3 regions of the Intrasporangium calvum DSM 43043 genome follow, and region 3 is predicted to be linked to each of the others. Evidence: riboswitches for the same ligand, from Rfam matches in the RefSeq annotation. Region 3 holds a riboswitch; each other region holds the start of a gene.
What was found. Region 3 has a riboswitch for cyclic di-AMP ahead of INTCA_RS20435 (C40 family peptidase). Riboswitches for the same ligand answer to the same signal wherever they lie in the genome.
Positions count from the first base shown of each region.

Region 1: another riboswitch for cyclic di-AMP. It lies ahead of INTCA_RS17950 (CHAP domain-containing protein); the one in region 3 lies ahead of INTCA_RS20435 (C40 family peptidase).
Region 2: another riboswitch for cyclic di-AMP. It lies ahead of INTCA_RS14700 (LysM peptidoglycan-binding domain-containing protein); the one in region 3 lies ahead of INTCA_RS20435 (C40 family peptidase).

Region 1 is NC_014830.1:3,925,903-3,935,223, forward strand. Features, by position in the region: gene INTCA_RS17925 (MFS transporter) at 1-79, opposite strand, end outside; gene INTCA_RS17930 (hypothetical protein) at 217-471, shown strand; gene INTCA_RS17935 (zinc-dependent alcohol dehydrogenase family protein) at 489-1,505, shown strand; gene INTCA_RS18845 (transposase) at 1,627-2,823, opposite strand; gene INTCA_RS19945 (hypothetical protein) at 2,998-3,792, shown strand; cyclic di-AMP (ydaO/yuaA leader) riboswitch at 3,927-4,132, shown strand; gene INTCA_RS17950 (CHAP domain-containing protein) at 4,135-5,010, shown strand; gene INTCA_RS17955 (alpha/beta hydrolase family protein) at 5,137-6,225, shown strand; gene INTCA_RS17960 (DUF6299 family protein) at 6,387-7,208, shown strand; gene INTCA_RS19315 (SWIM zinc finger family protein) at 7,492-8,418, shown strand; gene INTCA_RS17965 (VWA domain-containing protein) at 8,582-9,280, shown strand.
Region 2 is NC_014830.1:3,221,666-3,230,986, forward strand. Features, by position in the region: gene INTCA_RS14685 (hypothetical protein) at 836-1,060, shown strand; gene INTCA_RS14690 (hypothetical protein) at 1,440-1,901, shown strand; tRNA gene INTCA_RS14695 (tRNA-Thr) at 2,128-2,200, opposite strand; gene INTCA_RS14700 (LysM peptidoglycan-binding domain-containing protein) at 2,346-3,026, opposite strand; cyclic di-AMP (ydaO/yuaA leader) riboswitch at 3,032-3,177, opposite strand; gene INTCA_RS14705 (serine/threonine-protein kinase) at 3,410-5,248, opposite strand; gene INTCA_RS14710 (CBS domain-containing protein) at 5,313-5,744, opposite strand; gene INTCA_RS14715 (alpha,alpha-trehalose-phosphate synthase (UDP-forming)) at 5,963-7,516, shown strand; gene otsB (trehalose-phosphatase) at 7,513-8,316, shown strand; gene INTCA_RS14725 (LacI family DNA-binding transcriptional regulator) at 8,579-9,321, opposite strand, start outside.
Region 3 is NC_014830.1:819,482-828,802, reverse strand. Features, by position in the region: gene INTCA_RS03830 (ATP-binding SpoIIE family protein phosphatase) at 1-670, shown strand, start outside; gene INTCA_RS03825 (STAS domain-containing protein) at 667-1,035, shown strand; gene INTCA_RS03820 (DsbA family oxidoreductase) at 1,310-1,993, opposite strand; gene INTCA_RS20435 (C40 family peptidase) at 2,131-2,925, opposite strand; cyclic di-AMP (ydaO/yuaA leader) riboswitch at 2,924-3,089, opposite strand; gene INTCA_RS03810 (iron-dependent transcriptional repressor DtxR) at 3,227-3,952, opposite strand; gene INTCA_RS03805 (MFS transporter) at 3,957-5,195, opposite strand; gene INTCA_RS03800 (hypothetical protein) at 5,443-6,549, shown strand; gene pdxH (pyridoxamine 5'-phosphate oxidase) at 6,733-7,425, opposite strand; gene INTCA_RS03790 (hypothetical protein) at 7,483-7,887, shown strand; gene INTCA_RS03785 (hypothetical protein) at 7,972-8,889, opposite strand; gene INTCA_RS20625 (DUF4326 domain-containing protein) at 8,916-9,200, opposite strand; gene INTCA_RS03775 (pentapeptide repeat-containing protein) at 9,219-9,321, opposite strand, start outside.

The sequences.
Region 1 (9,321 bases), 920 kb from region 3:
CCATGTCCGCGGTGAGGCTGATGACGCCGAACCACAGCACGATCCGCCAGCTCGACATCGGTCTCGTCACCCGCACCATGATGCCGCCTCGCGATCCGGTCAGGGTGCGCTCAGGGTGGGGGCCGGGTTACTCCGGATGGGCCGCACTCCGCCGGCCGGGGACCGACGGCTTTCGCCGCGGTCGTCACCAGCGGCGTCGGCGCCGCATCCGTCGCCGTGACGGCCGCGGGCCGGCTCCTCGGGCTTCTCGCCGCGGACCTGCCCACGGTGCTGACCACCGGCGGACCGGTGCTCGTCGCGGCCGGCCTCGCGATCCTCCTCGGCCGGCTCGTCCTCGCGGGTCGTCTCCCGGTCCCGGCCGCCCTCGTCACCGCGCTCGGTGCGGGTCTGCCTGCGCTCCCGTTGGATCTGGTGCCGCTCGGGGCCCTCACAGTCCTTGCCGGCCTGGGGCCGCTGCTCAGACGCGGCTGACCCGGCAAGATGTGGGCATGCGCGCCACGACTATCCACGCCCCTCGCGACATCCGCCTCAGCACCGTGCCCGACCCGACCATCACGGCTCCCACGGACGCCATCGTCCGCGTCCTCGCCGCCTGCATCTGCGGTTCCGACCTCTGGCCCTACCGCGGGGAGAACCCGATCGACGAAGGTGTCACGATCGGGCACGAGGCGGTGGGCGTCGTCGAGGAGGTCGGAGCCGAGGTCACCTCCTTCCGTGCGGGCGACTTCGTCATCGTGCCGTTCGACCACTGCGACAACACCTGTCCCCACTGCCTGGCCGGGGTCCAGTCCGCGTGTGACCACCTCGGCTTCACCACGAGCGGCCAGGCCGAGCTCACCCGGGTCAACCAGGCGGAGGGGTCGCTCGTCAAGACCGAAGGCACCATTGACGACGCACTGCTGCCCTCGCTCCTCGCCCTCTCGGACGTGATGGCGACGGGATGGCACGCCGCGGTCGCGGCCGGTGTGCGTCAAGGCGGCACAGCCGTCGTCGTCGGCGACGGCGCCGTCGGGCTGTGCGGGGTCATCGCCGCGCACGAGCTCGGTGCCGAGCGCATCATCGCCATGTCGCGACACGCCGACCGGCAGGCGCTCGCTCGTGAGTTCGGAGCGACCGAGGTCGTCGCGGAGCGGGACGACGCGGGCGTCGCGGCAGTGCTCGAGCTGACCGGCGGGGTCGGTGCGGACGCGGTCCTTGAGTGCGTCGGGACCGACCAGGCGATCAGAACGGCATTCGAGGTGGCTCGCCCGGGCTCCACGGTGGGCTTCGTCGGCGTGCCCCACGGGGTGGAGCTTCCCGTGCGGCACATGTTCCGCCGCAACATCGGCCTCGCCGGCGGGATGGCCCCGGTGCGGCGCTACCTTCCCGACCTGCTCGACCGCGTGCTCGACGGCCGCATCGACCCCGGCCGGGTGTTCGACCTGACGCTGCCCCTGGACGAGGTCGCAGAGGGCTACCGGGCGATGGACGAGCGCCGAGCCATCAAGGTGCTCCTGCGACCCTGACGCCGGCGGCGTGCGGCCGCACCGAGGCCCGCGGCCGCGGCACAGAGGAGGCCGAGCGTGAGGAGGCCGAGCGTGCGGAGGCCGCGCCTGACAAGGAGGGCCGGGCCGGGGCCCGGCCGCCTCATGTGGCCGCGTTGACGAAGCCGATGACGACCGCGCCCCACCAGCCGACCTGCGAGACCGCCGTGGAGAGCATCATCCGGTGCCACTCGCGCTCGGGCACGTCGACCGGCGACGCGTCCGCGGAGAGCGAGGCCAACCGCAGCCGGACCGGAGCCATCACAGCGCCGTTGACGCAGACGGCGAGGACGAGGGCCAGCTTGAGCAGCGTCAGGGGGGACCCGATGTCGGGGCGGAGCAGCGTGCCGGTGAGGAAGAGGCCCCCGAGTCCGGCCCAGATGATCGGCGAGGCGGCCGCTGCGAGGCGGGTCGACTCGGTCAGGGCCCGACGGCCGGAGAGCCAGAGCAGCCCGTGCCAGTCGACGAGGAGGACGGCCCCGAAGGACACGACGAGGGACATCACGTGAAAGGCGCTGACGGTCGGGCGCCAGGAGTACGACTCGGGGACCAGCCTGGAGAGGGCGATGCACGCCGTGAAGGCCGCCAGCACCACGACGAGGCGATGGAGCGGACCGAGGCGAGCAGTCGCCGCGAAGACCCCGTCGCCCACGACGGCCCTCTCGAGTTCCCGCGCCGCAGCGGCTGCCGGGGCCGCTCCCGCGGCGGAGTCCACCACCCGCGGTCGGACCGGCCTGGACGGGCGGCCGCGCGGGGTGACCGCGCGCCGGCCCGGGGCCGTCGACCCCCCGCGCCCCGTCGCGGGCTCCGGTGGCCGCGTCTCCTGATCAGGCAGAACGGGCAGAACGGGCCAGTCGAACGCGCGCCAGTCCGGCCACTCGTCGTCGATGCGCTGACGCACCGGCCGGGCGTCCCAGGCAGCGTCCGGCCGGTATGAGCGGGGCTGCTGCTCGGGGTCGGTCTGCTCGGGGTCGGTCTGCTCGGGGTCGGTCTGCTCGGGGTCGGTCTGCTCGGGGTCGGTCCGTTCGGGCCCGACCTCGCGGGTGCTCGCATCCCGGAGCCACCGCCGGAGAGTGCTCGCGCTGACTCCGACCTGCTGCGCGGCGCCGGCGACCGTGACGCCCTGGCGGCGGGCCAGGGCGACCGCATCGGCTCGGAACTCGTCGGAATACCGCTTCGGCCGTTCCGGCTTGGTCGGTGGCGCGCGACGGCTCGGCAGGTGGACCACGACCGCCTCGTCCGGCTGGTCGCGGTGCGGGTCCTGGTCCGCTGGGGACCGTTCCATGGGTGGGTGGGACATGAGCAGTACCTCGTACTTCCCCCGGGCCGGGTCTGCCCTGGCAGATCCGGTCAACTCTGCGAGAATAGCGACCCCGACCGGCCTCTGGTGCCCGCACGTCCCGCGGGGACGCGGCAGTTCCGCCTACAGTGGAGCGGGTACGTGTTCGGGCAAAGGCCACATGGGGGTAGTGCGATGACACAGGAGCCAGGCACCCGCCGGGAGCGCCGCGAGCTCGAGCGCCGGGCGCGCGGGCCCGCTGCTGCCGTCGCCATCGTCGTCGTCGCCCTGCTCGTGCTCGGAGGTGCCGTGTGGTTCGGCAAGGACCTCTTCGTCGGGTCCCCGACGGCGGCACCGCTGGCTCCCGCCACCACGGCCGCCCAGACGACCACGAGCCCACCGGCCACCAGCCAGCCCACCACCGAGGCGACCGTGTCCGAGACCCCGACGCCGACCGTCGACCCCGTCGCGGCGGCCGTTGACGAGTGCCGCAGCGCCTGGGCGCGGCAGGTCAAGGCTGCAGCGGCTGCCTCGACGGCCCTGCGGGAGTGGGACGCCCACCTCGACATCATGAACGACCTGCAGGCCGGCAAGATCTCGTTGGCCAAGGCGAAGAAGGACTGGGCGCCCACCACGGCCAAGGCACCCCAGCACATCGCCGCCTTCCACTCAGCCGACCGGACCTACCGGTCGGCGGAGCAGCGCTGCGCCCTCCCCGAGAACGCGCCCACCGGCGACGAGGCGAAGGCCCTCTCGACCTGCGCCGCGAGCATGAAGGTGGTCGACGGGATCCTCGCGAAGGCCCGCGCCGCCGTCGAGCCCTGGGAGACCCACCTCAAGGACCAGTCCCACTTCAAGGCCGGGGGCATCACCGCGATCCGGGCGGAGGCCCTCTGGCGGTCCCTCTGGCAGAAGGGCCTCAAGCGCAACCCGCCCTACTTCAGGGCGGTCGCGGCCGGGGCCAAGGCGACCTGTCCGATCGCCGGCTGAGCGGGATCGCGACGCGGTGCGTCTTTACCAATTCATGGACAGCCCGTTACCTGAACGTGACATCCGCGGACGAGTCGTCTAGTGTCATGCCCAGCCCCTTCCCCCAGTTGGGGCTGGCCCGAGGTGGACGCCGAGTCCTGCCAACGCCTTGAGTCCCGTTTGACCCGCATGGCAGGAGCGGGGGAACCACCGTTCCTCCGAGCGTCGTGGAGCCGGATCGTTCCGGCTGCGCGCCGCTCTTGGGGTGTAGCACCTCGACGACGGCCTCCGGGCCGGAGAAGAGAGCCGGGCAACCTTTCGCCCGAACCCGACAGCTAACCTCGTAGGCGCGAGAGGTTCTCTGTGAAGACTGACAACCGTCCCGGGCGCCATCGGGCGCCGGGTGGCTACAGCCCGCTCGTCGAGCTCAAGAGCATCGCTCGCGAGTCCGCGCAGCCGGCCATGAAGGGCGCCGCAGTCGTCGCCGCCGCCGGCGGAATCGTGGCCACGCTGTCCACCCCGGCTTCGGCCGAGTCCCTGTCCGACACGTCCGCAGTGGCTGCGGTCGCCGCACCGAAGGTCGCCGCACCACGGGCAGCTGCTGTCGTGGGCCCCGCCTCAGCCATCGCTGCCCCCGCGGTCGCCGACTCGCACGCGCTTCGCTCCATCGGGTACGCGACGGCGCCGGAGAAGGCCGCCACGGCGAAGCCGATCGTCATCAAGGACGTCGTCGTCGAGAAGAAGCGCCAAGAGGCTGCCCGCAAGGCTCGGGAAGCGGCCGAGGCCCGCCGTGAGGCCGCCCAGCGCGCCTCTCGCGACGCGACCCGCTCCACGCTGACCTCGTCGACCTACACGTCGAAGTCGACGGTCAACGGCTCGTCCGGCCGGAAGTCCGCGTACAACTGGGGGACTGCCGGCCAGTGCACGTGGGGCGCGCTCAACAAGTGGTACCAGTCCGAGGGCTACTACCCGGGTGGCTGGACCGGCAACGCGATGACCTGGGGCTACGGAGCCGCCAATGCCGGCTACACCGTCACGAGCACCCCGCGGACCCGCTCCATCGTCGTCCTGCAGCCGGGGGTCCACGGCTCCTCGAGCGTCGGGCACGTGGCCTGGGTCATCGGGGTCAACGGCAACGAGATCACCATGGTCGAGATGAACGCGCTCGCCGGGCCGTACAACTACAACACGCGCACGGTCACGCACGTCGGCGGGATGCAGTACATCTACGCTCCGTGACCGGCTGAGAACAACGCAGTTCCGAGAGCGGGACGGGTGCCCACGCACCCGTCCCGCTCTGGCGTCCTGCCAACCCGCGACGCCGCCGCGGGTTGGCCCTGGAACCCCGATCGGTGAGACTGGGGTATGCGGACCGCCTTCGTCGCCGGGTCACTGGCAGCCGTGCTGGCCGCCGGCGCCTGCACGAGCAGCGGTTCCCCTCCCCGCGCCCCCACTCTGATCCCCACTGCTCCGGCCGAGACGCAGCGCTCGTCCACGAGCCCGTCCCCCGTCGCCCCGCCGTCTGCCTCTGCGTCTCCCCCAGCCAGCCCGACGGCCGGTCCCACGGGCGACGGCCGCGAACGGTCCGACCCCGCGTTCATCGATGCGCTCTTCGAGACCGACTTCGACGGCCGCGACCTGCGCCTCGGCCGCGAGGGCGGGAGCACCGACGCCTACCGGCAGTACTTCGTCACCTACCGGGGTGACGGCCTGCGGATCTCGGGGCGGATCAACATCCCGCGCGGCAGCGGCCCCTTCCCCGCCGTCGTCCTCGCGCACGGCTACGTCCCCCTCGAGCAGTACACGAACGGCGCCACCATGCTGCGGGAACGTGACCACCTCGCCCGGAAGGGATACGTCACGCTCCACATCGACTACCGGAACCACGCCCAGTCCGATGACGACCCCGACAACGGCCCCAACCTCCGGATCGGCTACACCGTCGACGCGGTCAACGCCGGACTGGCCCTGCAGCAGCTCGACGCCGTCGACCCCGACCGGATCGGAATCATCGGGCGTTCGATGGGAGGGGGCGTCGTCTACGGCGCGCTGGTCGCCGTGCCGGGACTCTTCAAGGCGGGGGTCGCCTACAGCCCGGTCAGCTCCGACACGGTCGACAACTTCAACCGGTGGGTTCGCCGTGACCGCGACCGAGGCGGCGACGCCCGAGCGGTGCTGCGCCGCCTCGGGGCCCCAGAGCGCGCACCGCGGACCTGGGCCCGGACCAGTCCCCGCACGTACTTCGACCGGATCACCGACCCGATCCTGATCCACCACGGCACGGACGACGAGGACTGCCCGATCCGCTGGTCCGAGGAGACCGTGACCGCTCTGAAGCAGGCCGGCAAGAAGGTGACCTACCACGTCTACTCCGGCGAGCGGCACACCTTCACGTCCCAGTGGCCGCTGTCGATCCGGCGCACCGAAGCCTTCCTCGACACCAACCTGCGCTGAGGGACCGCGGCCGCGATTCACCAATCCCCCACGGGAGGGATCGCCTCAGGTCTACCGTGACAAGCGTGACGCTGGCCACCAGTCACGCCATATGAGAAAACCGCAGGCGGGGGTCCTCATCGCGAGGTGCGGGTCCGCGCCCGACCGAAGGGGACGGATCGATGAAGGTTTCAGGGCGTTTGGCGGCGGCACTTCTCGCCGCCGTGACCACCGTGGCGGTTGGGGGGTCCCCCGCAGTCGCTGCACCACCGACCAACGACATGTACGCCGGCGCCGAGGCCATCGCGGCCCTGCCGTTCGCGACCACCCTCGACACGACCGAGGCGACCACCGACGCGGACGACGCGGAGCTCAACGGCCAGTGCGGCGCACCGGCCATGGATGCCAGCGTCTGGTACAGCTACACCGCCGAAGCGGACAGCCTCCTGCTCGCCGACGCATTCGAGTCCGACTACAGCGCAGGCGTCCTCGTCGCTACTGGCGCGCCGGGGAACTTCCTGGTCCAGGGGTGCGGGCCAGGTGGGGCGGGCTGGGAGGCCATGGCTGGTGAGACCTACTACATCGTCGTCTTCGACGACCAGGAGGACGGGACGGGCAACGGCGGCACGATGAGCCTGACCGTCGACGTTGCACCGCCGGCCCCGGCCATCGAAGCCACCGTGAACCCGCTCGGCTGGTTCGACGCCCGGACCGGATTCGCCACGATCTCCGGAACGGTGACCTGCGACAGCAGCGCCGATTTCGCCTTTGTCGACGTCACGCTCCAGCAGCGCGTCGGACGCTTCATCGTCCGTGGGTACGGCGGCACCGAGGTGTTCTGTGACGGGACGCCGCAGCCGTGGAGCGCCGAGATCTCTGGCGAAACGGGGCTCTTCAAGGGCGGCAGGGCGCTCAGCGTCAGCTTCTCCGTCGCGTGTAACAGCGGCGGGTGCTCGGAGTACTTCGACGAGACCGAGGTCCGCCTGACGGGAAAGAAGCGGTGACGCCCAGCGGCCGGGCCGGCTGACGTCACCACCCACCGACCGGGTCGTATGCCGCTGAGCCAGCTCAGCGGCATACGGCCCGGTTCTGGTGTGGCTGGGTCAGACCTCGATCCACTGGACGGGCGGTTGGGTGCAGCGGGCGGCACGCTGGCCCTCCTCTGGCGGCACCACGGACCCGGACTCCCGGTCGGGAAGCAGCGGGGCCTGGGGCGGCTGGACGCCAGCTACCTCCGACTGCCCAGGAGCCCGTGGCGAATCCGCACGTGGCGTCATCGGCCTCGTCATGACACGGTGGACGCCCCAACACGTCGCCGCGCTCGCTCCCGACGCCTCGTCGCTGGCGGCCGCGCGCCGGCTCGCGCGTCCCGGCCCGTGGTCCGACACCGGGTCCACCGACACCCTCGTCTGGGGAAAGTGCCAGGGGTCGGGCGCGACCCCCTACCGGGTCAGCGTCGACGTCACCGGCCCTGACTTCCGATGCTCGTGCCCCAGCCGCAAGCTGCCGTGCAAGCACGGTCTGGCGCTGCTCATGCTGTGGGCCACCGGCTCCGGCTCCGTCAGCGAAGCCGCGGAGCCGGCCGGCCACGCGGCGCAGTGGGCTGCGGAGCGCTCGAAGCGTGCCGGCGCGGTGGCGTCGCTGCGCGCGGCTCGAGCAGGCCTTGCAGCGCAGGCGCACCGTGCCCCAGACCCAAAGGCGCAGGCGAAGCGCCTCGAGGAACGGCTCGCCCTCATGACCGCGGGCATGGAGGACTTCTCGCGCTGGCTCGGGGACCTGGCCCGCAGCGGGACCGCCGGCGTGCGCTCCCAGCCCTACACCTGGTGGGACACGACGGCGGCCCGGCTCGTCGACGCCCAGCTGCCCGGTCTCGCGGACCAGGTGCGCTCGATGGGACCCGCCCCGCCAGCTCCAGCTGCTCGGCCAGCACCCGCTCGGACCGAGCCTGTTCGAACTGCTCATCCAGCTCCGAGGTGGGGACCTCGGCGTCAAGCCCAGCCCACTCGACGGCTCGGGCCAGCAGGTCATCCGCATGCAGGTAGGGCACGGACGCCACCTCCCCTCCTGCTGCGCCTCGACGACCCCCTGACAGCCAGCCCGCCTCCGACCGAACCAGATGGGACGAACCGGACCAGCGACCCCAATCCCATCACGCGCACCCTCCGGAATGCAAGCACCCCAGCCGATCGTTATGGCTCCAATTTCGTTGACTGACAGTTGAATCCGTCATCATCCCACCCCACCAACCACCCTGGCGCCAGCCACCGACAACGCTCCTCCCCGGACCCGGCCACCCAGCGATCCGGGCGCCGCGACGGGAGCGCGCCCAGCGGCATACGAGCGCCTGGGGGCAGGGTGGACGCCTAGGCTCGAGAGTGTGACCCCAGCGGAGCCCACCCAGCCTGCCGAGCCGCGCGACCGGCTCACTCGCTGGCGGCTCGTCCTGGGTGGACCCGAAGCGGACGGGATCGGGGCCGTCACCCTCGACCCCGACGACCTGCGCCGGGACGAGGCACTGCGCCACCTCAAGCACTACCAACCGGAGCACCGGACCGTCATCCCCGAGCGGCTCGTGGGCCACGCCCGACGAGCGCAGCGCGTGGAACGCCACATCATCCTGTGCATCGACCAGTCGGGGTCGATGGCGGAGTCGGTCGTCTACTCCAGCGTCTTCGGCGCGGTGCTCGCCTCCGTGCGTTCACTGGCGACGCGGCTCGTCGTCTTCGACACCGAGGTGGTCGACGTCACCGAGGAGCTCGACGACCCGGTCGACGTGCTCTTCGGCGTCCAGCTCGGAGGCGGCACCGACATCAACCAGGCGCTCTCGTACTGCGAGACGGTGATCAGCCAGCCGGCCGACACGATCCTCGTCCTCATCAGCGACCTCTACGAGGGCGGGGTGGCCGAGGAGATGCTCCGCCGCGCGGCAGCTGCCCTGGCCGCGATCGGCGTTCCCGCCTTCGCGTGCACCCCGGACCTCTTCCCCGAGCTGGTGGCCACGGCGATCGAGCGCCGCGACATCTCGGCCTGGGCGGCCGCGAACGACATCGTGACGACCCACGAGGACGAGGACTGAGCCGGAGCGGACGCGTCCTTCCAATCCGGTGAGCCGCCGTT
Region 2 (9,321 bases), 1.6 Mb from region 3:
GCAGCGGAGCCGGCATCGTCCTTGGCTGCTCGGTCGCCGCGAGCTTTGGCTGTGCGCTGGCGCGAACGGTGGGACGATCCGGGCGTCTGCGGGCAGCCCGGCTCGATGAGCGACGGCACGCGTCGAGGGCGCCCAGCAGCGTCTTCCCACTGCTCCTTCTACGACATCGACTTGAACCTCTTCTTCTTCTTCATCGTCGTGCTGTTCTCGCTAATCACGTTCGTCGTGGTGGACGTTGACGCTGCTCGCGATGAGGGAGTACACCCATCCGAGACGTGGCGGGGTTTCCGGCCGTCCGAGCCCCTCAGTTGCCCCGGTGCCTGCGTGCGGCCGAGGTGACGGGCAGATCGGCCCGGGCAAGTCGACCGCCCCTCCAGTCGACGACGAACCTGGGCCACCGCGGCCGCCGAGCACCCGCTCGGCCCGACGGGACCCGCGAACGATGCCCGTGACGAAATTGCTAGCTCGGAGGTGACCGCTGGGAGGGGTGAAAGCTCCATCTGGTGGTCGTGAACCCCACTTTCACGCGCGCCGCAGCCCCCTGGTGTCAGCTGTGGCCCGACCGGTCATCGACGGCATCTCGTCGGGGTGGTGCCGCTGGGTAGCCCAAGGCGAATGACGCGGCGCTGGACAGGCCCTCAGCCGCGACACCCAAAACGACGACGGCCCCGGTGACTGACCTCCAAGACCCGCGAACCGGCGCGGGTCGCCCTCGGTGCGGGCGTGCGCACACCTGCGGAGGGTTCGCGGACAGCCTGCTCTCACTCCGAGGGCGGGCTCGACGGCGTGGGCTGGAATCGACGCGCGGTCGGCCTTTTGGGAGGGATTCCCAGCAGTGTGCCTTCGGCCCGGCACCTTGGTCTCCTACGCGAGCGTCACCAGGAACATCGCCACCTACAACGCACAGCTCGGCATCCGCGCCCTGGCCGGTGTCATCGACGGCGGCGGCAACAAGGCCGCCGACAACGGGGACCCCGACCAGTGCGAGGGCCTCGCCTGCACCATGGCCAAGCTTCCGACGAGTCCACCAGGGCCGCACGTGTCCGTGCCGCGCGCGTGAACGGGGCCGGCCCCACGATGCAACACTGGCCCAGCAAGCGAGCCCAGCGGCATACACCCTCCTCCGTATGCCGCTGGGCTCGCTTCGCCACGCCCCTGCCGTCGAGGCTCCTACCGCAGGCTGGCCACCAGCTCCGCCCCGTCAGTGGTCGCGGCGGCGAACCGCTCGTCGGCGGGTCGCTTCGGCTGGAGCGAGCTCGGAGCCTCGATGACTAGGATCACGTCTCGGGGTGCCCCGCGTCGCACGTGGGGCACCGCTCCGGTCACAGGGAGGGTTGATGCGTCTCGTCTCCAGGGGCGGCGCCAGTGCTGCACTCATCGCCTGCACCGGCGTGGGCGCTCTCCTGCTGTCCGCGTGCGGGAGCGCTTCGACGCTTCGAATGGCCGGTGATGCGCCAGCTGCCTTCGGCCAGACGATCCTCGCACCTGAAGGTGAGACGAAGTTATCCGTAGGCGTCATCACCCTGTGCGTCTCCGAGGGGTCTGCACGGGTCACCGCTGCCCGATTCACGAGCGGGAACCTGCCCATCGCCCACTACGGGGTGTGGTCCAGCGCCGGATCCACCGTCGGATACCTGCCTGGCGACCTCGTCACGCACGGCTTTCCCTCGGAACCCGACCCGGTCGACGTCGTGTGTGGCCCCGTCGAGGAGGAGTCAGATGTCGGCGAAGTAGCCGCTCTGGCGATCGACATCGAGGCCACCGATGAGGTCCGTGAGGGCAAGGGCCTGACCCTCACCTACGAGACAGCCGACGGGGAACAAGGTGAACTAGAGATCCCCTTCGAGCTCAAGGTCTGCCCACCCACGCAACCTGCTCCATGCCAGGAACCCAGCGGGTGAACGCTGACGGTGCCGAGAGCCACAGTTGACTCCATGACGTTGGGTTCGAGGACACCGGGGAGCGTGTCCCTGCAGACATGAGGGTACTGTCCGGCGCCAGACTGGCGGAGCACCGGCGCGCCAGTGAAAGCGGGTCCGTTCGTGACCACTCGTGTCCGGCGGGCCACCTGTCGCTCACCACGACATAACTGCAGGTCAGGGGCACTATGCGGCCTTCTGAGCGGGGAGCTGGCGAGGGGACTCGAACCCCTAACCGCCTGTTTACAAGACAGGTGCGCTACCGATTGCGCCACGCCAGCGGGTCCCAGCCGGGCAGGCGGGGAACGGCGAAAGCGTAACCGAGCCCAGCGGCATACCGGAAAAGATGGGCGGCCCCGGGACCACTCAGGGGGAAGTGGTCACGGGGCCGCCCGGTCCATGGGGCCCGTCAGGGCGGTTCGTCGCTCAGGGAAGGCGGATGACCTGTCCGACGTAGATCAGGTCGGCGTCGCGGATCGTGCCGCGGTTGGCCTGGTAGAGCGACTGCCAGCCGCCGCGCACGTCGTGCTTCGCGGCGAGCTTCGAGAGGGTGTCTCCGGAGCGGACCGTGATCTTCGCTCCGGTGCCGGTGGAGACGGCGGGCGCCCGGTTGACCTTCTTGGTCCGTGCGGGCGCATAGGTCTTCTTGGTCGAGGTCTTCTTCGTCGTCCTGGTGGCCTTGGTCGCGCTCCGGCTGGCCCGAACGGGGGCACTGGTGGCGCCGCCGTTGGCCCGGGTCAGCCCGGCTCGCACGGAGCACACGGGCCAGGCACCGGGGCCCTGGGAGGCGAGGACGCGCTGCGCGATGGCGATCTGCTCGGACCGGGTCGCGAGGTCGGCCCGCGGCGCGTAGGCGAGGCCGCCGTAGCCGGCCCAGGTGGGCTGGTAGAACTGCAGCCCGCCGTAGTAGCCGTTCCCGGTGTTGATGCTCCAGTTGCCGCTCGACTCGCACTGGGCGACGCGGTCCCACACGGAGCCGTCGGCCTTGGCCGAGCCCGCGGTGGCGACGCCGGCGAGGACGGTGGCTGCTCCGGCGAGGCTGACCCCGGCGATCCGCTGCTTGACCCGTGGACGCTTCTGGGCAGCGTGCTTCGGCTGGTAGTGCATGGGGGATCCCTTCCTGACGAGCGCCTGCGGGGTTAGCTGTCGGGTTGGGGCCGTCAGGTTGGCCCTGTCGCGGTGGCGACTTCACCCCCAGCCGGCGAAGCGCCGGCACACATGGGTCCCCCGTCCTCGCGCGATCCGGGTTTCCGGGTGACGTCCCTGGCTGGCGAGGCTCGGCGCTTCAGGGACCGCTGATGGGTGGCGTTGTGAAATTGTCGTGCCACACCGTGTGGAGCCAATGTGGTGACGACCGCCCGCTCAAGGGAGTGGCGCGGAGGCCATCGAGGCTTGACGCTACGTGACGATCGGGACCAAGACAAGACGATCCGAGATCTTTTCGTGATCTTGAGTTGACCATCTCTTTACTCGATCTCTGATCTCGCCCGTCAGAGCCCGAAGGGTCCTGCGCCGAACGGCGCCCAGCTGCTCACGCCGCGGGTGATCCCCACGAGGGCGACCGCGACCCCGGCCCCGGCCAGGACGACCGCCACGACCTGCGTGGGGGGCCCGGGCGGGACGAACCGTCGCACCACCGAGCGCGTCCCGCGGCGGAGCGAGGCCCGGCCCGGCCCCCACCACAGCATGAGGAGCCCGAGCGCGCCTCCCACGAGCAGCGTGCCTGGGGTGCCGGGATCGAGGTCGCTCCCGGCCACCCCGCTGAGCAGCAGCGCCGCCGAGAACACGCCGGCGAACGCGACGGCGACCGGCAGCAGGAGGGACACGACGGTCGCGACGAGGCCGACGACGAGGTGCCACGGGCTCGTGACGACGGTCCAGGGGACGTCGCTCTGACGCCGCCCGTACTCGAACCGGCGCAGCACCAACCCCGTCATGGCGCGGTCCACGGCGCGGGCGAGGACGGACCACGCGACGAGCCCGACGACAGCGGCCCCGGGCCAGAACGCCAGCGCTCCGAGCCATGCCAGCGCCACCGCGGCGAGCGTGCCGGTGCGCTTCGCCAGCCCGATCCGGGGGTCTCCTTCCCGTGGTGGCAGGTAGGAGTCGTCGTAGTCCTCGTAGTCGTCGTCGGTCCCCCAGTCGTCGGCCTCCTCCAGCCGGCCGTATGCCGCTGGGCTCGCTCCCGCGCGCGGCGCGGGCCAGGCGCGGGCTGGGGTCCGACCGGCGGGCGGCCCGGGCGGTCCCGGCGCCGGGGGCAGGACCGCAGCGGGGAACCCGGCGGAAGGAGTTCCAGCGGCAGCGCCCGCAGCTCGGGGCACGTCAGGGACCGTGGGGTAGACGGCGGTCCCGCGCGGGTGGAGGACCTCCGTGGACCCCACCGGCGAGGGCGCGACCGCCACGGTGTCGTCCCAGGGACCGCCACGGGGAGTCGGCACCGTCGCGGCACGGCCGGCGGCGAACCGGGCCAGGGCGTCGATGACGTCGTCGGCGTGCGGACGCCCGGCAGGTTGGGGCGAGAGGGAGGCCCGCAGCAGCGGGACCAGACGGGGGTCGACGCCGTCGAGGTCGACCTCCCCGGCGCGGACCTTCGCCAGCACGACGTCCATCCGACCCCGGCCGAACGGTGGCCGCCCCGACGCGGCGAAGGTGATCGTCGCGGCCCAGCCCCACCAGTCCGTCGCATCGGTGATGGCCGCCCCTTCGACGAGCTCGGGAGACAGGTAGCCCGGCGTCCCCATGACGAGACCGCCCATCGTGTGACGAACGTCATCCTCGATGTGGGCGATGCCGAAGTCGATGAGGACCGGTTCGCCGTCCTCGAGGAGGACGTTGCCCGGCTTGATGTCCCGGTGGACGACGCCGCTGGCGTGGATGGCGCGGATCGCCTCGGCCGTGCCGCAGGCGAGGCGCAGCAGCGCGTCCGGGTCGAGTGGGCCGTGGGCCTCGACCCAGTCGTCCAGCGCCGGGCCCGGGACGTAGCGGGTGACGATGTAGGGACGCGGCGCCATGACGTCCGCGTCGATGACGGTGGCGACGCGGTGATCCTGGATCCGGGACAGCGTCTCGACCTCCCGCTGCAGGCGCAGGCGCGCCTCGTCGTCCGTGGCGACGTGGGGGCGGAGCACCTTGATCGCGACGGCCCGCCCACGGGGGTCGAGGCCGAGGTGCACGACGCCCATCCCGCCCTCGCCGATCTCCTCGACGAGGCGGTAGCGGCCGAGCCGCTCGTGCCGGGGGCGGCCGTCCTCGGGCGCGCCGTCCGGTCCGGTGCGCCGCGGCCCCGCTGGGGGTGCGGGCACCCAGTGGGTCCGGTCGTGCGCAGCCATGCCCCTACGGTAATTGACCGAGGGGCTCGTCGACCCCGCCTGCGCCGCCACGGGCGGCGCGCCGTCAGTGCGTGATGTAGTCGCGCAGCTGGTCGCGCTCCGACTGGAGCTCGGAGAGACGGTGCTTGACGATGTCGCCGATGCTGACGATCGCCGACAGCCGGCCGTCCGCGTCGAGGATCGGGACGTGCCGCACCCGCAGCTCGGTCATCGTCGCCGCGAGGTCCGCGACGTCGTCGTGGGCGGTGCCCGTCGTCACGTCGCTCGTCATGATCGTCGAGACACTGTTCTCGAGGATCGTCGGCCCCGACGTGTGCAGGTGGCGCACCACGTCCCGCTCGCTCACGATCCCGTCGACGTGGGTGCCGTCGGCGCTGACGACGCACGCGCCGATTCCGTGCTCCGCGAGCCTCGCCAGCAGCGTGGAGACCGTCTCGTCGGGCGCGATGACGATGACCTCATCACCCTTGTGGCGCAGAACGTCGGAAATCTTCACGCTAGCCCTCCTCGACGATGGGGTATGTCCGTGATGTGCGGGGTGCCCATGGCATCCCGGCTGCAGCCTGCCTTGGGTCGACCCTAGAACGGGACCACTCCGGGCGCCAGAGCTGTGGTCGTTAGAGTGAGAGACATCTATCGCACGCCCGCCCCGGACCAGCCGGCCGGGCCCGACCTTCGAAAGAACTCGAGAGAACACCGCCAGGAGCTGATTCGGTGACGTCCACCAGGAAGACCTTCGACCTCGTCGTCGCCGCGAACCGACTCCCCGTCGACAAGCAGGTGGACGAGCAGGGCAACGTCGAGTGGCACCGCAGCCCGGGCGGTCTCGTCACGGCCATGGAGTCGGTGATGCGGTCGAACCCCGGGGCCTGGGTGGGTTGGTCCGGTGACGCCGGCGAGGCCCCGCCGCCGTTCGACGAGGAGGGCATGCACCTGCGACCCGTGGGCCTCAGCGCCGAGGAGGTCCGCGACTTCTACGAGGGCTTCAGCAACGACACCCTGTGGCCGATCTACCACGACGTCATCGTCCCGGCCTCGTTCCACCGGGAGTGGTGGGCTGCCTACGTGCGCGTCAACCGCCGGTTCGCCGAGGCGGTCGCGGAGGAGGCGGCCCCCGGCGCGCGGGTGTGGATCCAGGACTACCAGCTCCAGCTCGCGCCGGCCTTCGTGCGGCAGCTGCGCCCCGACGTCCGGATCGGCTGGTTCAACCACATTCCCTTCCCGCCGGTGGAGCTGTTCGCGCAGCTGCCGTGGCGGTCGAGCCTCCTCGAGGGCCTGCTCGGGGCCGACTTCCTCGGCTTCCAGCGCCAGGCCGACGCCCGCAACTTCGTCCGGGCCTGCCGCCAGCTGCTCGGCCTGCGGGCGAAGGGCGAGCGGGTCGCCCTCGACGACGGCTCGGGCCGCCAGGTGCGGGCCACGGCGATCCCGATCTCCGTCGACTACCGCGGCCTCGAGTCGCTCGCCCAGCAGCCGGAGGTCATGGCTCGAGCCAAGGAGATCCGGGAGAGCCTCGGCAACCCCGACGTCCTCATGCTCGGCGTCGACCGGCTCGACTACACCAAGGGCATCCGGCACCGGCTCAAGGCCTACGAGGAGCTCCTCCTCGAGCGCCACATCGGGCCACCCGACGTCACCCTGGTCCAGGTGGCGACGCCGAGCCGCGAGCGGGTCGAGGCCTACCGCTCCCTCCGCGAGGAGATCGAGCAGACGGTCGGCCGGATCAACGGCGAGCTCGGCAAGATCGGCGCGCCTGCCGTCCACTACCTGCACCACTCCTACCCGCGGGAGGAGATGGCCGCCCTCTTCCAGGCCGCGGACGTCATGCTGGTGACGCCCCTCCGGGACGGGATGAACCTCGTGGCGAAGGAGTACGTCACGTGCCGCCACGACCTTGGCGGCGCCCTCGTCCTCAGCGAGTTCACCGGGGCCTGGCACGAGCTGCACCAGGCCTTCACCTGCAACCCGCACGACATCGAGGGCCTGAAGCAGGCCATGCTCCGGGCCATCAACACGCCCAAGCGGGACAAGGAGCGCATCATGCGGGCCCTGCGGCGCCGCGTGGCCGACCACGACGTCCAACGCTGGGCCCGGCGCTACCTCGCCGCCCTCGACGCGGCACCGGGCGTGCCGGCGCCCGACCCGCGCGGAGGAGCCGCCTCGGCCCCCGTGGCGCCGCACGACTCAGCCCCTTCCGCCTCCGTCAAGGAAGGACCCCGGACCGAGACCGACGGCAGGCCCGTCCGCGCGCGGGTGGGATCCGGCCGGTGACCCCTCCGACGACGTTGCAGGAAGCCCTGGACGGAGCCGCCGCTGCATCCGGGCTGCTCGTCGCCTCCGACTTCGACGGGGTGCTCGCCCCGTTCGACGTCGACCCGATGGCGGTGCGCGCTGCTCCCGGCGGCATCGAGGCCCTCCGAGCCCTCGCCGGGCTGCCCACGACGACGGTCGCGGTCGTCTCCGGCCGTGACCTCGACACGCTGCGCACCCTGACGCGGCTCGGGGTTGACGAGCCGATCGTCCTCATCGGCAGCCACGGGGCCGAGTCCTCCGACGACGAGGTCCGGGCGGCGATGGAGGCCGCGGCCGTGACCGCCGTGGACCGGCAGCTGCTCGAGTCCCTCACGACGGACATCACCCGCCTCATCTCCGACCGTCACCCGTCGGCGGCCTTGGAGCACAAGGCGGCTGCCATCGTCGTCCACACCCGAGGGTTGCCGCCCGACGACGCGGACGCCGCCATCGCGGAGGCACGCCAGCTGGCCCTCACCCACTCGGGCGTCAAGGTGCTCAAGGGCAAGTCGGTGCTCGAGCTGACCGTGTCGCACGCCGACAAGGGCTCGGCGGTCACCGCCCTCGGCCGGGCCCGTGACGTGACCGCGCGCGTCTACTTCGGCGACGACGTGACCGACGAGGACGTCTTCACCCGGATGACCCGTCCCGACGACGTCACCGTCAAGGTCGGGTCCGGGTCCACCGCCGCGCGCTACCGCGTCGAGGACGAGACTGCGGTCGTGGCCGCCCTGCATCGGCTCGCATCGGCCCGCCGGACCGCAGCCGCCACCTCCTGACCAGCGCCCTCCCGCCGCCGCCGCTCCCCCCGCCGCCGCCCCTCCCCCACTGCCTCGGCAACACACCCGGTTATCTACCGTTCACCCCTGCTGCATCGGGGGTGAGCGGCGCATAACCGGGTGTGTTGCGGCAGGAGGCGCGGCGGCACCGGCAGGAGGCGCGGCGGCACCGGCAGGAGGCGCGGGCGGCACCGGCAGGAGGCGCGGGGGGCACCGGCAGGGGCGTGCGGGAGCGAGCCCAGCGGCATACGACAGGCGCGCGTCAGCGCCGCAGCGCCCCGGTGGAGCCGCGGACGACGAGCTCTGGCCGGAACACGTACTCCGCCCGAGGGGACGGCTGGCCCGCGATCTCGTCGAGGAGCGCCCGCACCGTCGCGGCGCTCATCGACGTCACGCTCTGGCGAACCGTCGTCAGCGGCGGGTCGGTGAAGGCGATGAGGGGCGAGTCGTCGTAGCCCACGACGGAGAAGTCACGCGGCACGTTGAGGCCCCGCTTGCGGGCCTCGCGGATGACGCCGAGCGCCATCATGTCGGAGCCGCAGACGACCGCGGTGCATCCCTTGTCGATGAGGCGACCGGCCGCGGTGGCGCCGCCCTCGACCGAGAAGAGCGAGCGCTCGATGAGTCCGTCGACGTCGGAGCGGCCGAGCAGCTCCTGCATCGAGTTGCGGAAGCCGGCGATCTTGCGGATGACCGGGACGAACCGCTCGGGCCCGACTGCCAGGCCGATCTCCCGGTGCCCGAGGCTGACGAGGTGGTCGAGGGCCAGACCCATCGAGGCGACCTCGTCGTTGGAGATGAACGGCGCGTCGACCCCCTCGATGTAGCCGTTGACGAGGACGAGCGGCAGGCCCCGCTCGCGCAGCGCGACGTAGCGGTCGGGGGCGGTGTTGGTGTCGGCGTGGAGGCCGGAGATGAAGATGATCCCGGCGACGCCCCGGTCGAGGAGCATCTGGACGTAGTCGTCCTCGTGCACCCCCCCGGCGGTCTGCGTGCACAGCACTG
Region 3 (9,321 bases):
ACTCGCACCGCCGGTCGGTGTCACGGCCGAAGCCATCTACGAGGAGTCGGTCCACCGGCTCGAGCCCGGCGCGACGCTCCTGTTGTACACGGACGGTCTCGTGGAGCGGCGCGGCGCCTCGATCACCGAGGGTCTCGACCGGCTGTGCACCGCCGCCGCAGCGATGGCGGGCGAGGACCTGGAGCGCCTCTGCGACCACCTGCTGACCACGATGATCGAGCCGCACCACCTCGCCGACGACGTGGCCCTGATCGCCGTACGGCCCCTGCCAGTCGTCGCCGGACCGTGGCGTCTCACCGTCCCCGCCGAAGCCCGGATGCTGTCCCTGGCGCGCGGCTCGCTCCGGCAGTGGCTGCGCGACGCCGGGGTGACCAAGGACGACGAGAACGACATCCTGGTGGCCTGCGGCGAGGCGTGCGCCAACGTCGTCCAGCACGCCTACGCCGCGGCTCCCGGCGACCTCGAGCTCGAGGCTCGGCTCGACGAGGACCTGCTGGAGATGTGGGTGCGTGACCGCGGCCAGTGGCGAGCGCCCTCAGATCGCGGTGGCGGGTGGGGACTCCAGCTGATGCAGGCGCTGACCGACGCCGTCGACGTCGACCGCACCGGCGACGGGACCGTGGTGCACCTGCGCCGCCGCGTCACCATCGGCCCGAGGAAGAGCGGGTGACCCGCGTGGCCCACATCACCTCACACGAACACTCCGGCCGCGTGCGCCACGTCCAGGTCAGTGGCGAGATCGACCTCGCCAACGTCGACGAGGTGAGGCAGGCCATCACCACGGAACTCGCGGACGACCCGGCCCGAGTGATCCTCGACCTGCGCGGCACGACGTATCTCGACAGCGCCGCCATCGCGATGCTCTTCCGCCTCGCCCAGCGGCTCGGGCACCGACGCCAGGACCTGGCCCTCGTCGTTCCCCGCGACGCTCCGATCCGCGCCGTGCTCGAGCTGACCAGCATCCAGACGGTGATCCCGCTCCACGACACCCTCGACGCCGCGTCCGGCGAACCCAGCCGGCGCGGAGGGCCCTGACCCGGGAACCGAGCCCAGCGGCATACGGACCTGCGGGATACGGACCTGCGGGATACGGACCTGTCACCAGCGCGCCCTACGGTCACGACATGGTCGAGGCCCCGCATCCGACGGAGGCGTGCCCCCACGTCTTCACCACGGGGACCGCGGCGCGCCTGCTGGCGAGCCTCGAGGAGTGGCCGTCGCGGCCGGCGCAGGGCAGATGTGCCTGGTGCGGCGCCCTCGTCGACCTCCGCCCGTGGCTCGCTGTTGGCCGACCGACCATCGGGCGGAGTCAGACGCCCTCGGTCACGACCCCGCGAAGCAACGCGAGGTAGTCCTCCACGGAGCGCGCCCCCGAGGTCGCCGCGTGGCCGTTCGCGAGGAGGAACGGCACACTCGTCACACCCATGGAGCGGGCGAGCTCCTCGTCCTCGCGGACCCGGGCCGCGTAGTCGTCACCCGCCAGGACCGCGGCGACCCGGCGTTCGTCGAGTCCCGCCTCGGCGGCGAGCCGCTGGAGGACCCCGTGGTCGTCGATGGGCAGTCCCTCGCGGAAGTGCGCGGAGTGGAAGCGCTCGTAGGCAGCGGACTGCAATGCCGGCCCGCCCAGCTCGAGGGCCAGCGCACACAGGCGGTGCCCGTCGAACGTGTTGGCGCGCACGGCCCGATGCCAGTCGAAGCTCAGCCCGTCATCGAGGGCGACGTCGCTGACGTGGGCATTCATCAACCGGCCACCCTCGACACCTCCGCCGTACTTCCGCCCCAGGTGCTCGGCGACGCCCATCCTCTCGCCGACCGGCAGGAGGGGGTCGAGCTCGTAGGAACGCATGCGCAAGGTGACGTCATGCGGCCGCTCGAACGCAGCGACCGCCGCCTCGACGCGCCGCTTGGAGATCCAGCACCACGGGCAGACCAGATCCGACCAGAGCTCGAGGATGACGGGGGTCGTGGACTCGGCAGCGGACTGGTCGGTCATCAGTTCAGTCTCCCACGTCGGGCGGTTCGTCAGCCGGTTCGTCAGCCGGTTCGGCGGGGGACGGGCGGACGTGACGAGCCCCCCACCGCGACGGTGGGGGGCTCGGGACGTGCCGGGGTGCCCTTGGGGCTGGGGGCTCAGTAGCGGCCGTAGCCCCACGGGGTGGTCCAGATCGAGTGGTAGCCGACGACCGTCCCGGGACGCTGCGCGTCGATCATCCGACCGGGGCTGACGTAGATGCCGACGTGGTAGGCCGGGTAGCCGAAGAAGACGAGGTCACCGGGCTGCGGCGTGCTCACCCGGGTCGCCGAGGCCTGCTGCTGCGAGGCCGTGCGCGGGATCGAGATGCCGGCCTGACGGTAGACCCAGGAGGTGAACCCGGAGCAGTCGAAACCGCTCGGGGTGCTGCCGCCGTAGACGTACGGCACGCCGATCATGGACTGGGCGATGCCGACGATTCCTGAGGCGGACGGCGCCGGGTCGGCGATCGGGGTTCGCTCGGTGGTCGTGCGGGAGGCCCGGTCCTGCGCGTCGCTACGCGCCGCTGCGGCGCGCTCGGCCGCCTGCGCAGCCTCCCGCGCGGCGCGTTCCTTCTCGACGACGACGTCCTTGATGACGATCGGCTTGACGGTCTGCGCCTTCGTCGTGGCCTTCTCGGCGAAGCCGATGGCGTTGAGCGCACTGGCCGCCTTGATCGTGGCCGCCTGGGGCCCGACGACGGCCGCGCTGCTCGGCGCGGCGTTGACCGGTGCGGCGGCCTGGCCATCGGCGGCAGCCGGCTGCGCGAACGTCGCGACGAGACCACCGGAGGCCGCCACGATCGCGGCACCCTTCACGGCCGGCTGCGCGGACTCCTTGGCGATGAGCTTGAGCTCTGACAACGGGTTGTAGCGACCCGGGGCGCGGTGACGCCCGGCAACGTTAAGAGCCACGTGCTACCTCTCGACGCCTGCGAGGTGAGCTGTCGGGTTCGGGTGGGAGGTACTACCCGGCCCTCGCTCGGACCCGAAGGTCCTCGGGAGGACTTGACCCCAAGGGCGTCTCTCGACGCCCGGAGAATGGTTCCCCCGCTCCTGCCATGCGGTGTCAGACGACCCCCGGTCCGGTGGCAGGACTTGGCGATCCGGCCCAGGGCGCTCTCCCCGTGCGGAGCGAGCCCGATCAAACTATCCAAACACCCAGCGGTTGTCACGTCCTGATCACGAGTTGGGGACAACTTTCTCCGAGTGGGTATCAGGCGTGGTCCGTCCCGGCGGTCGGCACGCTCTCACGCTGACCGAAGACGTGGACCGCGACGTCCTCGGGGAGCGAGACCCCGGTCGACCGGTCCGTCCCTTCCCGACAGGCGAGGATCCGGCCGTCCTCGCGCTGGACCGTGACGCGCTCTCCGGGCATCAGCCCGGCCGACGTCAGCAGGGCCAGCGCCTCGGGATCAACCTGGACCGGCTCGCCGATCCGCCGGATCGTCAGGGCCACGGGCTCCTCGCCGGCCGCCTCCGTCAAGGCGACGAGGCCGCTGAGGAAGTCACCGGCGACCTCGAGGCCCAGCTCCTCCAGGCCGGGGATGGGGTTGCCGTAGGGCGACTCCAACCCGTCCCCGAGCAGGCTGAGGATCTTGCGCTCGACCTTCTCGGACATGACGTGCTCCCACCGGCACGCCTCGTCATGGGCGTACTCCCACTCGAGCCCGATGACGTCGACGAGGAGTCGCTCGGCGAGGCGGTGCTTGCGCATGACCCGCGTCGCGATGAGCCGCCCCTCGTCCGAGAGGTCCAGGTGCCGGTCCCCCGTCACGCTGACGAGGCCGTCGCGCTCCATGCGCGCGATGGTCTGCGACACCGTGGGCCCGGAGTGCCCCAGCCGCTCGGCGATCCGTGCCCGGAGCGGGATGATCCCCTCCTCCTCCAGCTCGAAGATCGTCCGGAGGTACATCTCGGTGGTGTCGATGAGGTCGGTCACGGTCCTACTCTCTCAAAGAATCCTTCATGGCTCGCGACGCTCGGGTCGGGTCGTGCCGGGGCACCCAGATGCGCAACCACACCGCACCAGCCACCGCACCGACCCCGAGGACGACGGCCGACGCCCCGAGCGTCATGACGGCGCTCAACCCGGACAACGCCAGCGGACCGGCGGCTCTTCCCACATCCGCGCACAGGCGCCATCCTCCGAGGAACTGGGAGCGCCCCTCCACGGGGGAGGCGTCCGCACCGAGCGTCATGATGAGGCCGGCGCCGAGGCCATTGCCGAGCCCGAGGACCGTGGCCGCGGCGGTGACCGCCACGAGCGTCGTGCTGAGGGGCAGCAGAGCCATACCGAGGCCGAGGACGAGCATGCTGGGCACGGCTGCGGCGACCCGGCCGTGGCGGTCCATCAGCCAGCCCGAGGGATAGAAGAGCAGCATGTCGACGGCTCCGGAGATCCCGAAGACGAGTGCGGTCTGGCTGGGCGACAGACCCACCGACTCTGCCCACAGCGGCACGAGGGCCTCCCGGACGGTGCGGGCGCCGGAGACCCACATGGCGCCGACGCCCAGCGTCAGCAGCACCCTCCGGTGCTCGAGGAGGACGGAGGCGACCGAACGCTGGCGAGCAGGCCGCGGGCCGAGACCCTGGCGGCGGGTGATGTCCGGGGCGACGAGGACGAGGACGAACGCGGCCAGGCTCGCGACGACCCCGACGACGTAGGCGGCGGCCACGTCCCACCGAGCGACGACGAGCGACCCGGCGAACGGCCCGACGAAGTAGCCGATGCGGTGCACTCCTCCCAGCGTCGAGAGTGCGCGCGCCCGCATGGCGACGGGGACGGCTTCGGTGAGGTACGCCTGCCGGGCGAGCCCGAAGAGGGACGCGGCGAGCCCGATGACGACGACCCCGACGAAGAGCATCGCGAGCGACCGAGCCGTCGCCGACACGAGCATGCCACCCGCCTCGACGAGTGCCGCGACGAGCAGCGCCGGACGCTCCCCGATGCGTGCGGCGAGCGCACCTGAGGGCAGGTCGCCGAGCAGGGTGCCCAGTCCGAGTGCCGCGACGAGGAGTGCTGCCACGCCGACCGAGGCCCCCAGCTCCCGCCCCGAGACGGCGATGATCGGGGCGATGGCCCCGGTACCGGTCGAGGCCAGGAGGGTCGGACCGTACGCCGACAGCGCGATGGCCCGGAGCGTCCCCCTGGGGCCCGGCTCGTGCGGGCTGGGCACGGTCATCCTTCGCACCCTACGGCTCCGCGGGCACCGTCTCACCATGTGGCCACGACGTGGTCACCCGGCCGAGGACCGCTCGTGCTCAGCGGTCTCGGACGTGGCACGACGCCCTAACGATTGCGCAACTGCGCTCGCTCGGCACCGGACGGGCCGGAAACGATGACGACGTGTCCCTCCGCCGTCAGCGCCACCCCACCGGCCGGCCGTATGCCGCTGGGCTCGCTGCCCGAACGGCCGCGGGCTCGGCGTCGTGAGCGTTCCAGGCCCGGCAGGGCCGGCTCCCCGGGTGGGCGTCCTCTTCGCTTCGTTCCTCGCCGTCGTGACGGGTGCGCTCGTGGTCTCGCTGATGTCGGCGGTCAGCACCGTGGTCCTCGGCGTCCTCCTCCTCGGCGTCCTCCACGCCGTGCTCGAACTGCGCTACGTCGCGGGGCGATTCTCGGGCCTCGCGCTCGGCCTGGGTCGACCGTTCCTCCGCCTGGTGGCCCTGCTCGTCGTCGGGATCGTCGCCGCCCGACTCCTCGGCGGGCTGGTCGGTCGCCCCGGCAACGTCGTCGAGATCGTCCTCGGGTACGCCATCGTCGCCGTGTCGGTACCCCGGGTGCTCGGACGGGGCCAGTGGTCGTCGGCGTGGGTGCTGACCGGCGTCGCGGCCGTCGCGTCGCTGCGCTGGCCCGAGCAGCACTTCCTCGCCGTGGTGCACCTGCACCTCGTCGCAGTCGTCGCCTTCGTCTGGGATTGGTCGCGCCGGCTGCCGTCGGTCCGGTCCCGGAGGGTGTTCCGCGCCCTGCAGGTCGGCTGGGCCCTGGTCATCCCCGTCCTCATCCTCGTCGGAGCCGCGGACGCGTGGATCGGGACGGACACCACCTTCGTCCGCAGCCTCGTCGGGGACGGGCACGGCGTGATCGCCGGGGTCCAGCAGACGGGCGGCGAGGGCGCCATGGTGGGCAACCGCCTGCTCGCCGTCTTCGCCTTCCTGGAGACCATGCACCTGCTCACCTGGGTCGTCTTCTTCCCGCGACACGCGCCGGACGCGGCGGCGGACCTCGAGGAGCGCCTCCCCTGGCTGACGGGAGCACGGGTCTGGGCCATCGGCTTCCTCGCGGCCGCGGTGTTCGCGGTGCTGCTCGTCAGCAACTACTCGCTGGGCGTCGGGGTGCAGGACGCCCTGACCAGCCCGCACGCCTACGTCGAGATCCCCCTCCTGCTCGCCCTCCTCGGTCGGGGTCCACGGACCGTGGCCGAGTCCGCGTCGCCCCACGGGCGCCGGGTGGGGCGGAGCGAACCGGTTCGGGATAACCCCTTGGCGGCGGCCGCTGCTCCGTCGTACGGTCGGGGGAAGCAACAAGGAAGGAGGTGATCCGAGAAGTGACTTCTTCCGGAACGTGCGAGGTGGCCACGCGATAGTCGCGTCCCCACCCGCACGCAGGATGAGTGCAGGGCAGTCCGACTTGGTCGGGCTGCCCTGTCTCCTTGTCCGGTTCGTGCGCTGCGCCGTGCCTCGTCCCCCGCCACTGGTGCATCTCATGGCCGGGCGGACTCGTCAGGGCTGTCGTCGCGATCGCGCCCAGGAGCCGGCATCGGAGAGGGTGCCGTGGCCGGTCCGAGCGAAGACGATGCGGTCGTGGAGGCGGTCCCGCCGCCCGGCCCAGAACTCCACCTCGTCGCATCGGACGCGATAGCCGCCCCAGAAGTCGGGAACGGGCACGTCATCGACGCGGCCCCGGTCCGGGAAGCGCGCCAGCGCCGCGACCCACCGCTCCTTGAGCTCCTCCCGATCCCGCGCCGGCCGCGACTGCTCCGAGGCCCACGCGGACAGCCTGGAGCCGTAGGGCCGGGAGCTGAAGTATGCCTCGACCTCTCTGCGGTCGACCAGCTCGGCCACACCCCGGAAGCGGACCGCTCGGAAGAGTGAGGGCCAGGTCAGGGTCGCGGCGATGCGCGGGTTCGCGGCGAGCTCGTCGGCCTTGGTCGATCGGAGGTTGGTGACGAAACCGGGGCCACGCTCGTCGAGGAACCGCATGAGCACCGTGCGGACGTTCGGAGCACCGTCGGGGTCCACCGTCGCCACGGCCATGGCCGACGGCTCCGGGACGTCCTCGCGGGCTGCCGCGGCTGCCAGGGCTGCATCGACCCAGGCCCGCAGCAGGGGGTAAGGGGAGGCCGGCACGTCGGACTCGAGCAGTCCGCCCCCATGGGCGACGTGGCCGGGGTCCTTCGGATCGGGTGTCGACATGGAGCCAGACTAGGGTTTCCCTCAGAACCCAGACCGACGACCGACGAGGAGTCAGCAATGGCAGGCAAGGGCAAGGCGGTCTCGAAGATCGTCAAGGTCGGAGCCAAGTACGGCCCGCAGATCTGGGTGGCGAGCAAGGCTCTGCGGGAGCCGGCGAAGGAAGCCGCCCAGAAGGTGATCGCGAGCGAGAAGGCTCGGAAGAAGGCCTTCGACCATGCGAAGTCACTCTCGGACGGCAGCATCCTCAAGGTCTACGAAGGCGACCAGTCGCTGTGGATCGTCTTCAGCGGCGACACGGCGATCACGGTCTACCCCGTGTCGGTGACACCGCTCCCCCGGCTGCTCCAGGGCGCGGACCTGACCAAGCGGATCAGCCCGACCGACAAGCTGACGGCGACGGACCGGGCCAAGGACGCCGCCACCTCGGCCCTCCGGCGCGGTCGGCCAGGCGCCATCAACTGACCCGGCCACCCCCGGGACTCAGATGCACCGTCTGGCCCTGAGACCGCGATCCCCGGACGCCCTGAGCGTGGCGTACGACCTGGCTTAGATGCGCCCGCCGTCGACGATGGCGTCGGGCGGCGGTACGGCGATGCTCTGGGGCGCACCGACGGACGAGATGTAGAGGACTGTGGTGCTCGCTCGGATGAGCGCGTCCAGGACAGCCGCCGGAACTGCCTCCGAGGATCCGGTGACTTGGCTGTTCTCGCCGCTCAGCTCGACCGTGTCCAGACACCCGGCGTTGTTCAGCCTGGCCGATACGCCGAGCATCCCGGTGAGCGATTCCGCCAGCTGTGGGTCCATGGCGGCGACGTGGGAGAGGCCGAGCAGGGAGAGGCCGTCCTCCGCGGAGATCCGGCCATCGATGACACGCAGACCGTGCAACTCCCTCACGCCGTGCGGCTCTAAGCTCGCGAGCTGGGGCGGCAGGGAGCTCACGGCCTGCAGCTCCAACGGGATCTCCGCCTCGGCGAGGAGGGCCTGGTTCACGCGGAGCCACTTGCCGCGTTGACGGCCGGTCCAGGCCGGCGAGTGGACGTAGCCCTCATCACCGTCCATGACGAGGGTGACCGACGTCTGGACGGGCTCGCCGTCCTTCTTGTGGGCGCTGAACGAGCCCGCGAACTCAGCCCGTTGCGTCGACTCATCGACTCGGACCGTGATGGAGCGGGTGAGCGTGCCTACGGGCAGGGCGGTCTCCGACCTCACCCGGTACGTGCTCGTGTCCGCTCCCTCGAGGGCGCTCACGGCGGCGGCCCAGGCCTCGGCGGGCGTGGTGTTCGCGTCAGGGGTGGGGCACGAGGCCACGGTCGGTGCGGCAGCTGGCGTGGCGCCCTCGGACGACAGCGCCACGCCGGTCGTCGTGGCCACCCTCAGCGCGTGAGGGCTGCTGGGCGTGTCGCAGCCGGCGAGCCCGACGACGCCGAGGAGGACGAGAGCCGCGGCGGCCCGTGGGGAAGGCATTCCGCGAGTGTAGGGAAGGGTCGGACTCACCGCGCGGCCAATCCCGATGAACTCCGTCCCGGTTCTTCGCGATCGCGGTTGACGAGTGCCAGCCAGACGTCCGCGTGGCACGGCTGATGGGGTGCACACCAACAGGCGAGGTTCAGCCCAGTCAGCTCTGTCCGCGCCAGTTGCACCAGTGCCGGGTTGCCGGCGAGGTAGCCGCGGAAGTGTTCGACGGCGGCCGCGGCGGCCGTTGGCGTCCTGGCCGCAGGGCCGCAGGGACTCGCCCAGCGGGTGGGCGCCGCGACCGATAAGGCGCCAGGCGGCAGGCTGCGGTTGCGGGAGCCTCACCCGTTGCGGCCCGGAGGATGGATCAGGTCGGTGACGTGCAGCCCCAGCTCGGCCGCGAGCACGTCCGCCAGCTCGATCAGCTGCAGGCGGCTCACCGTC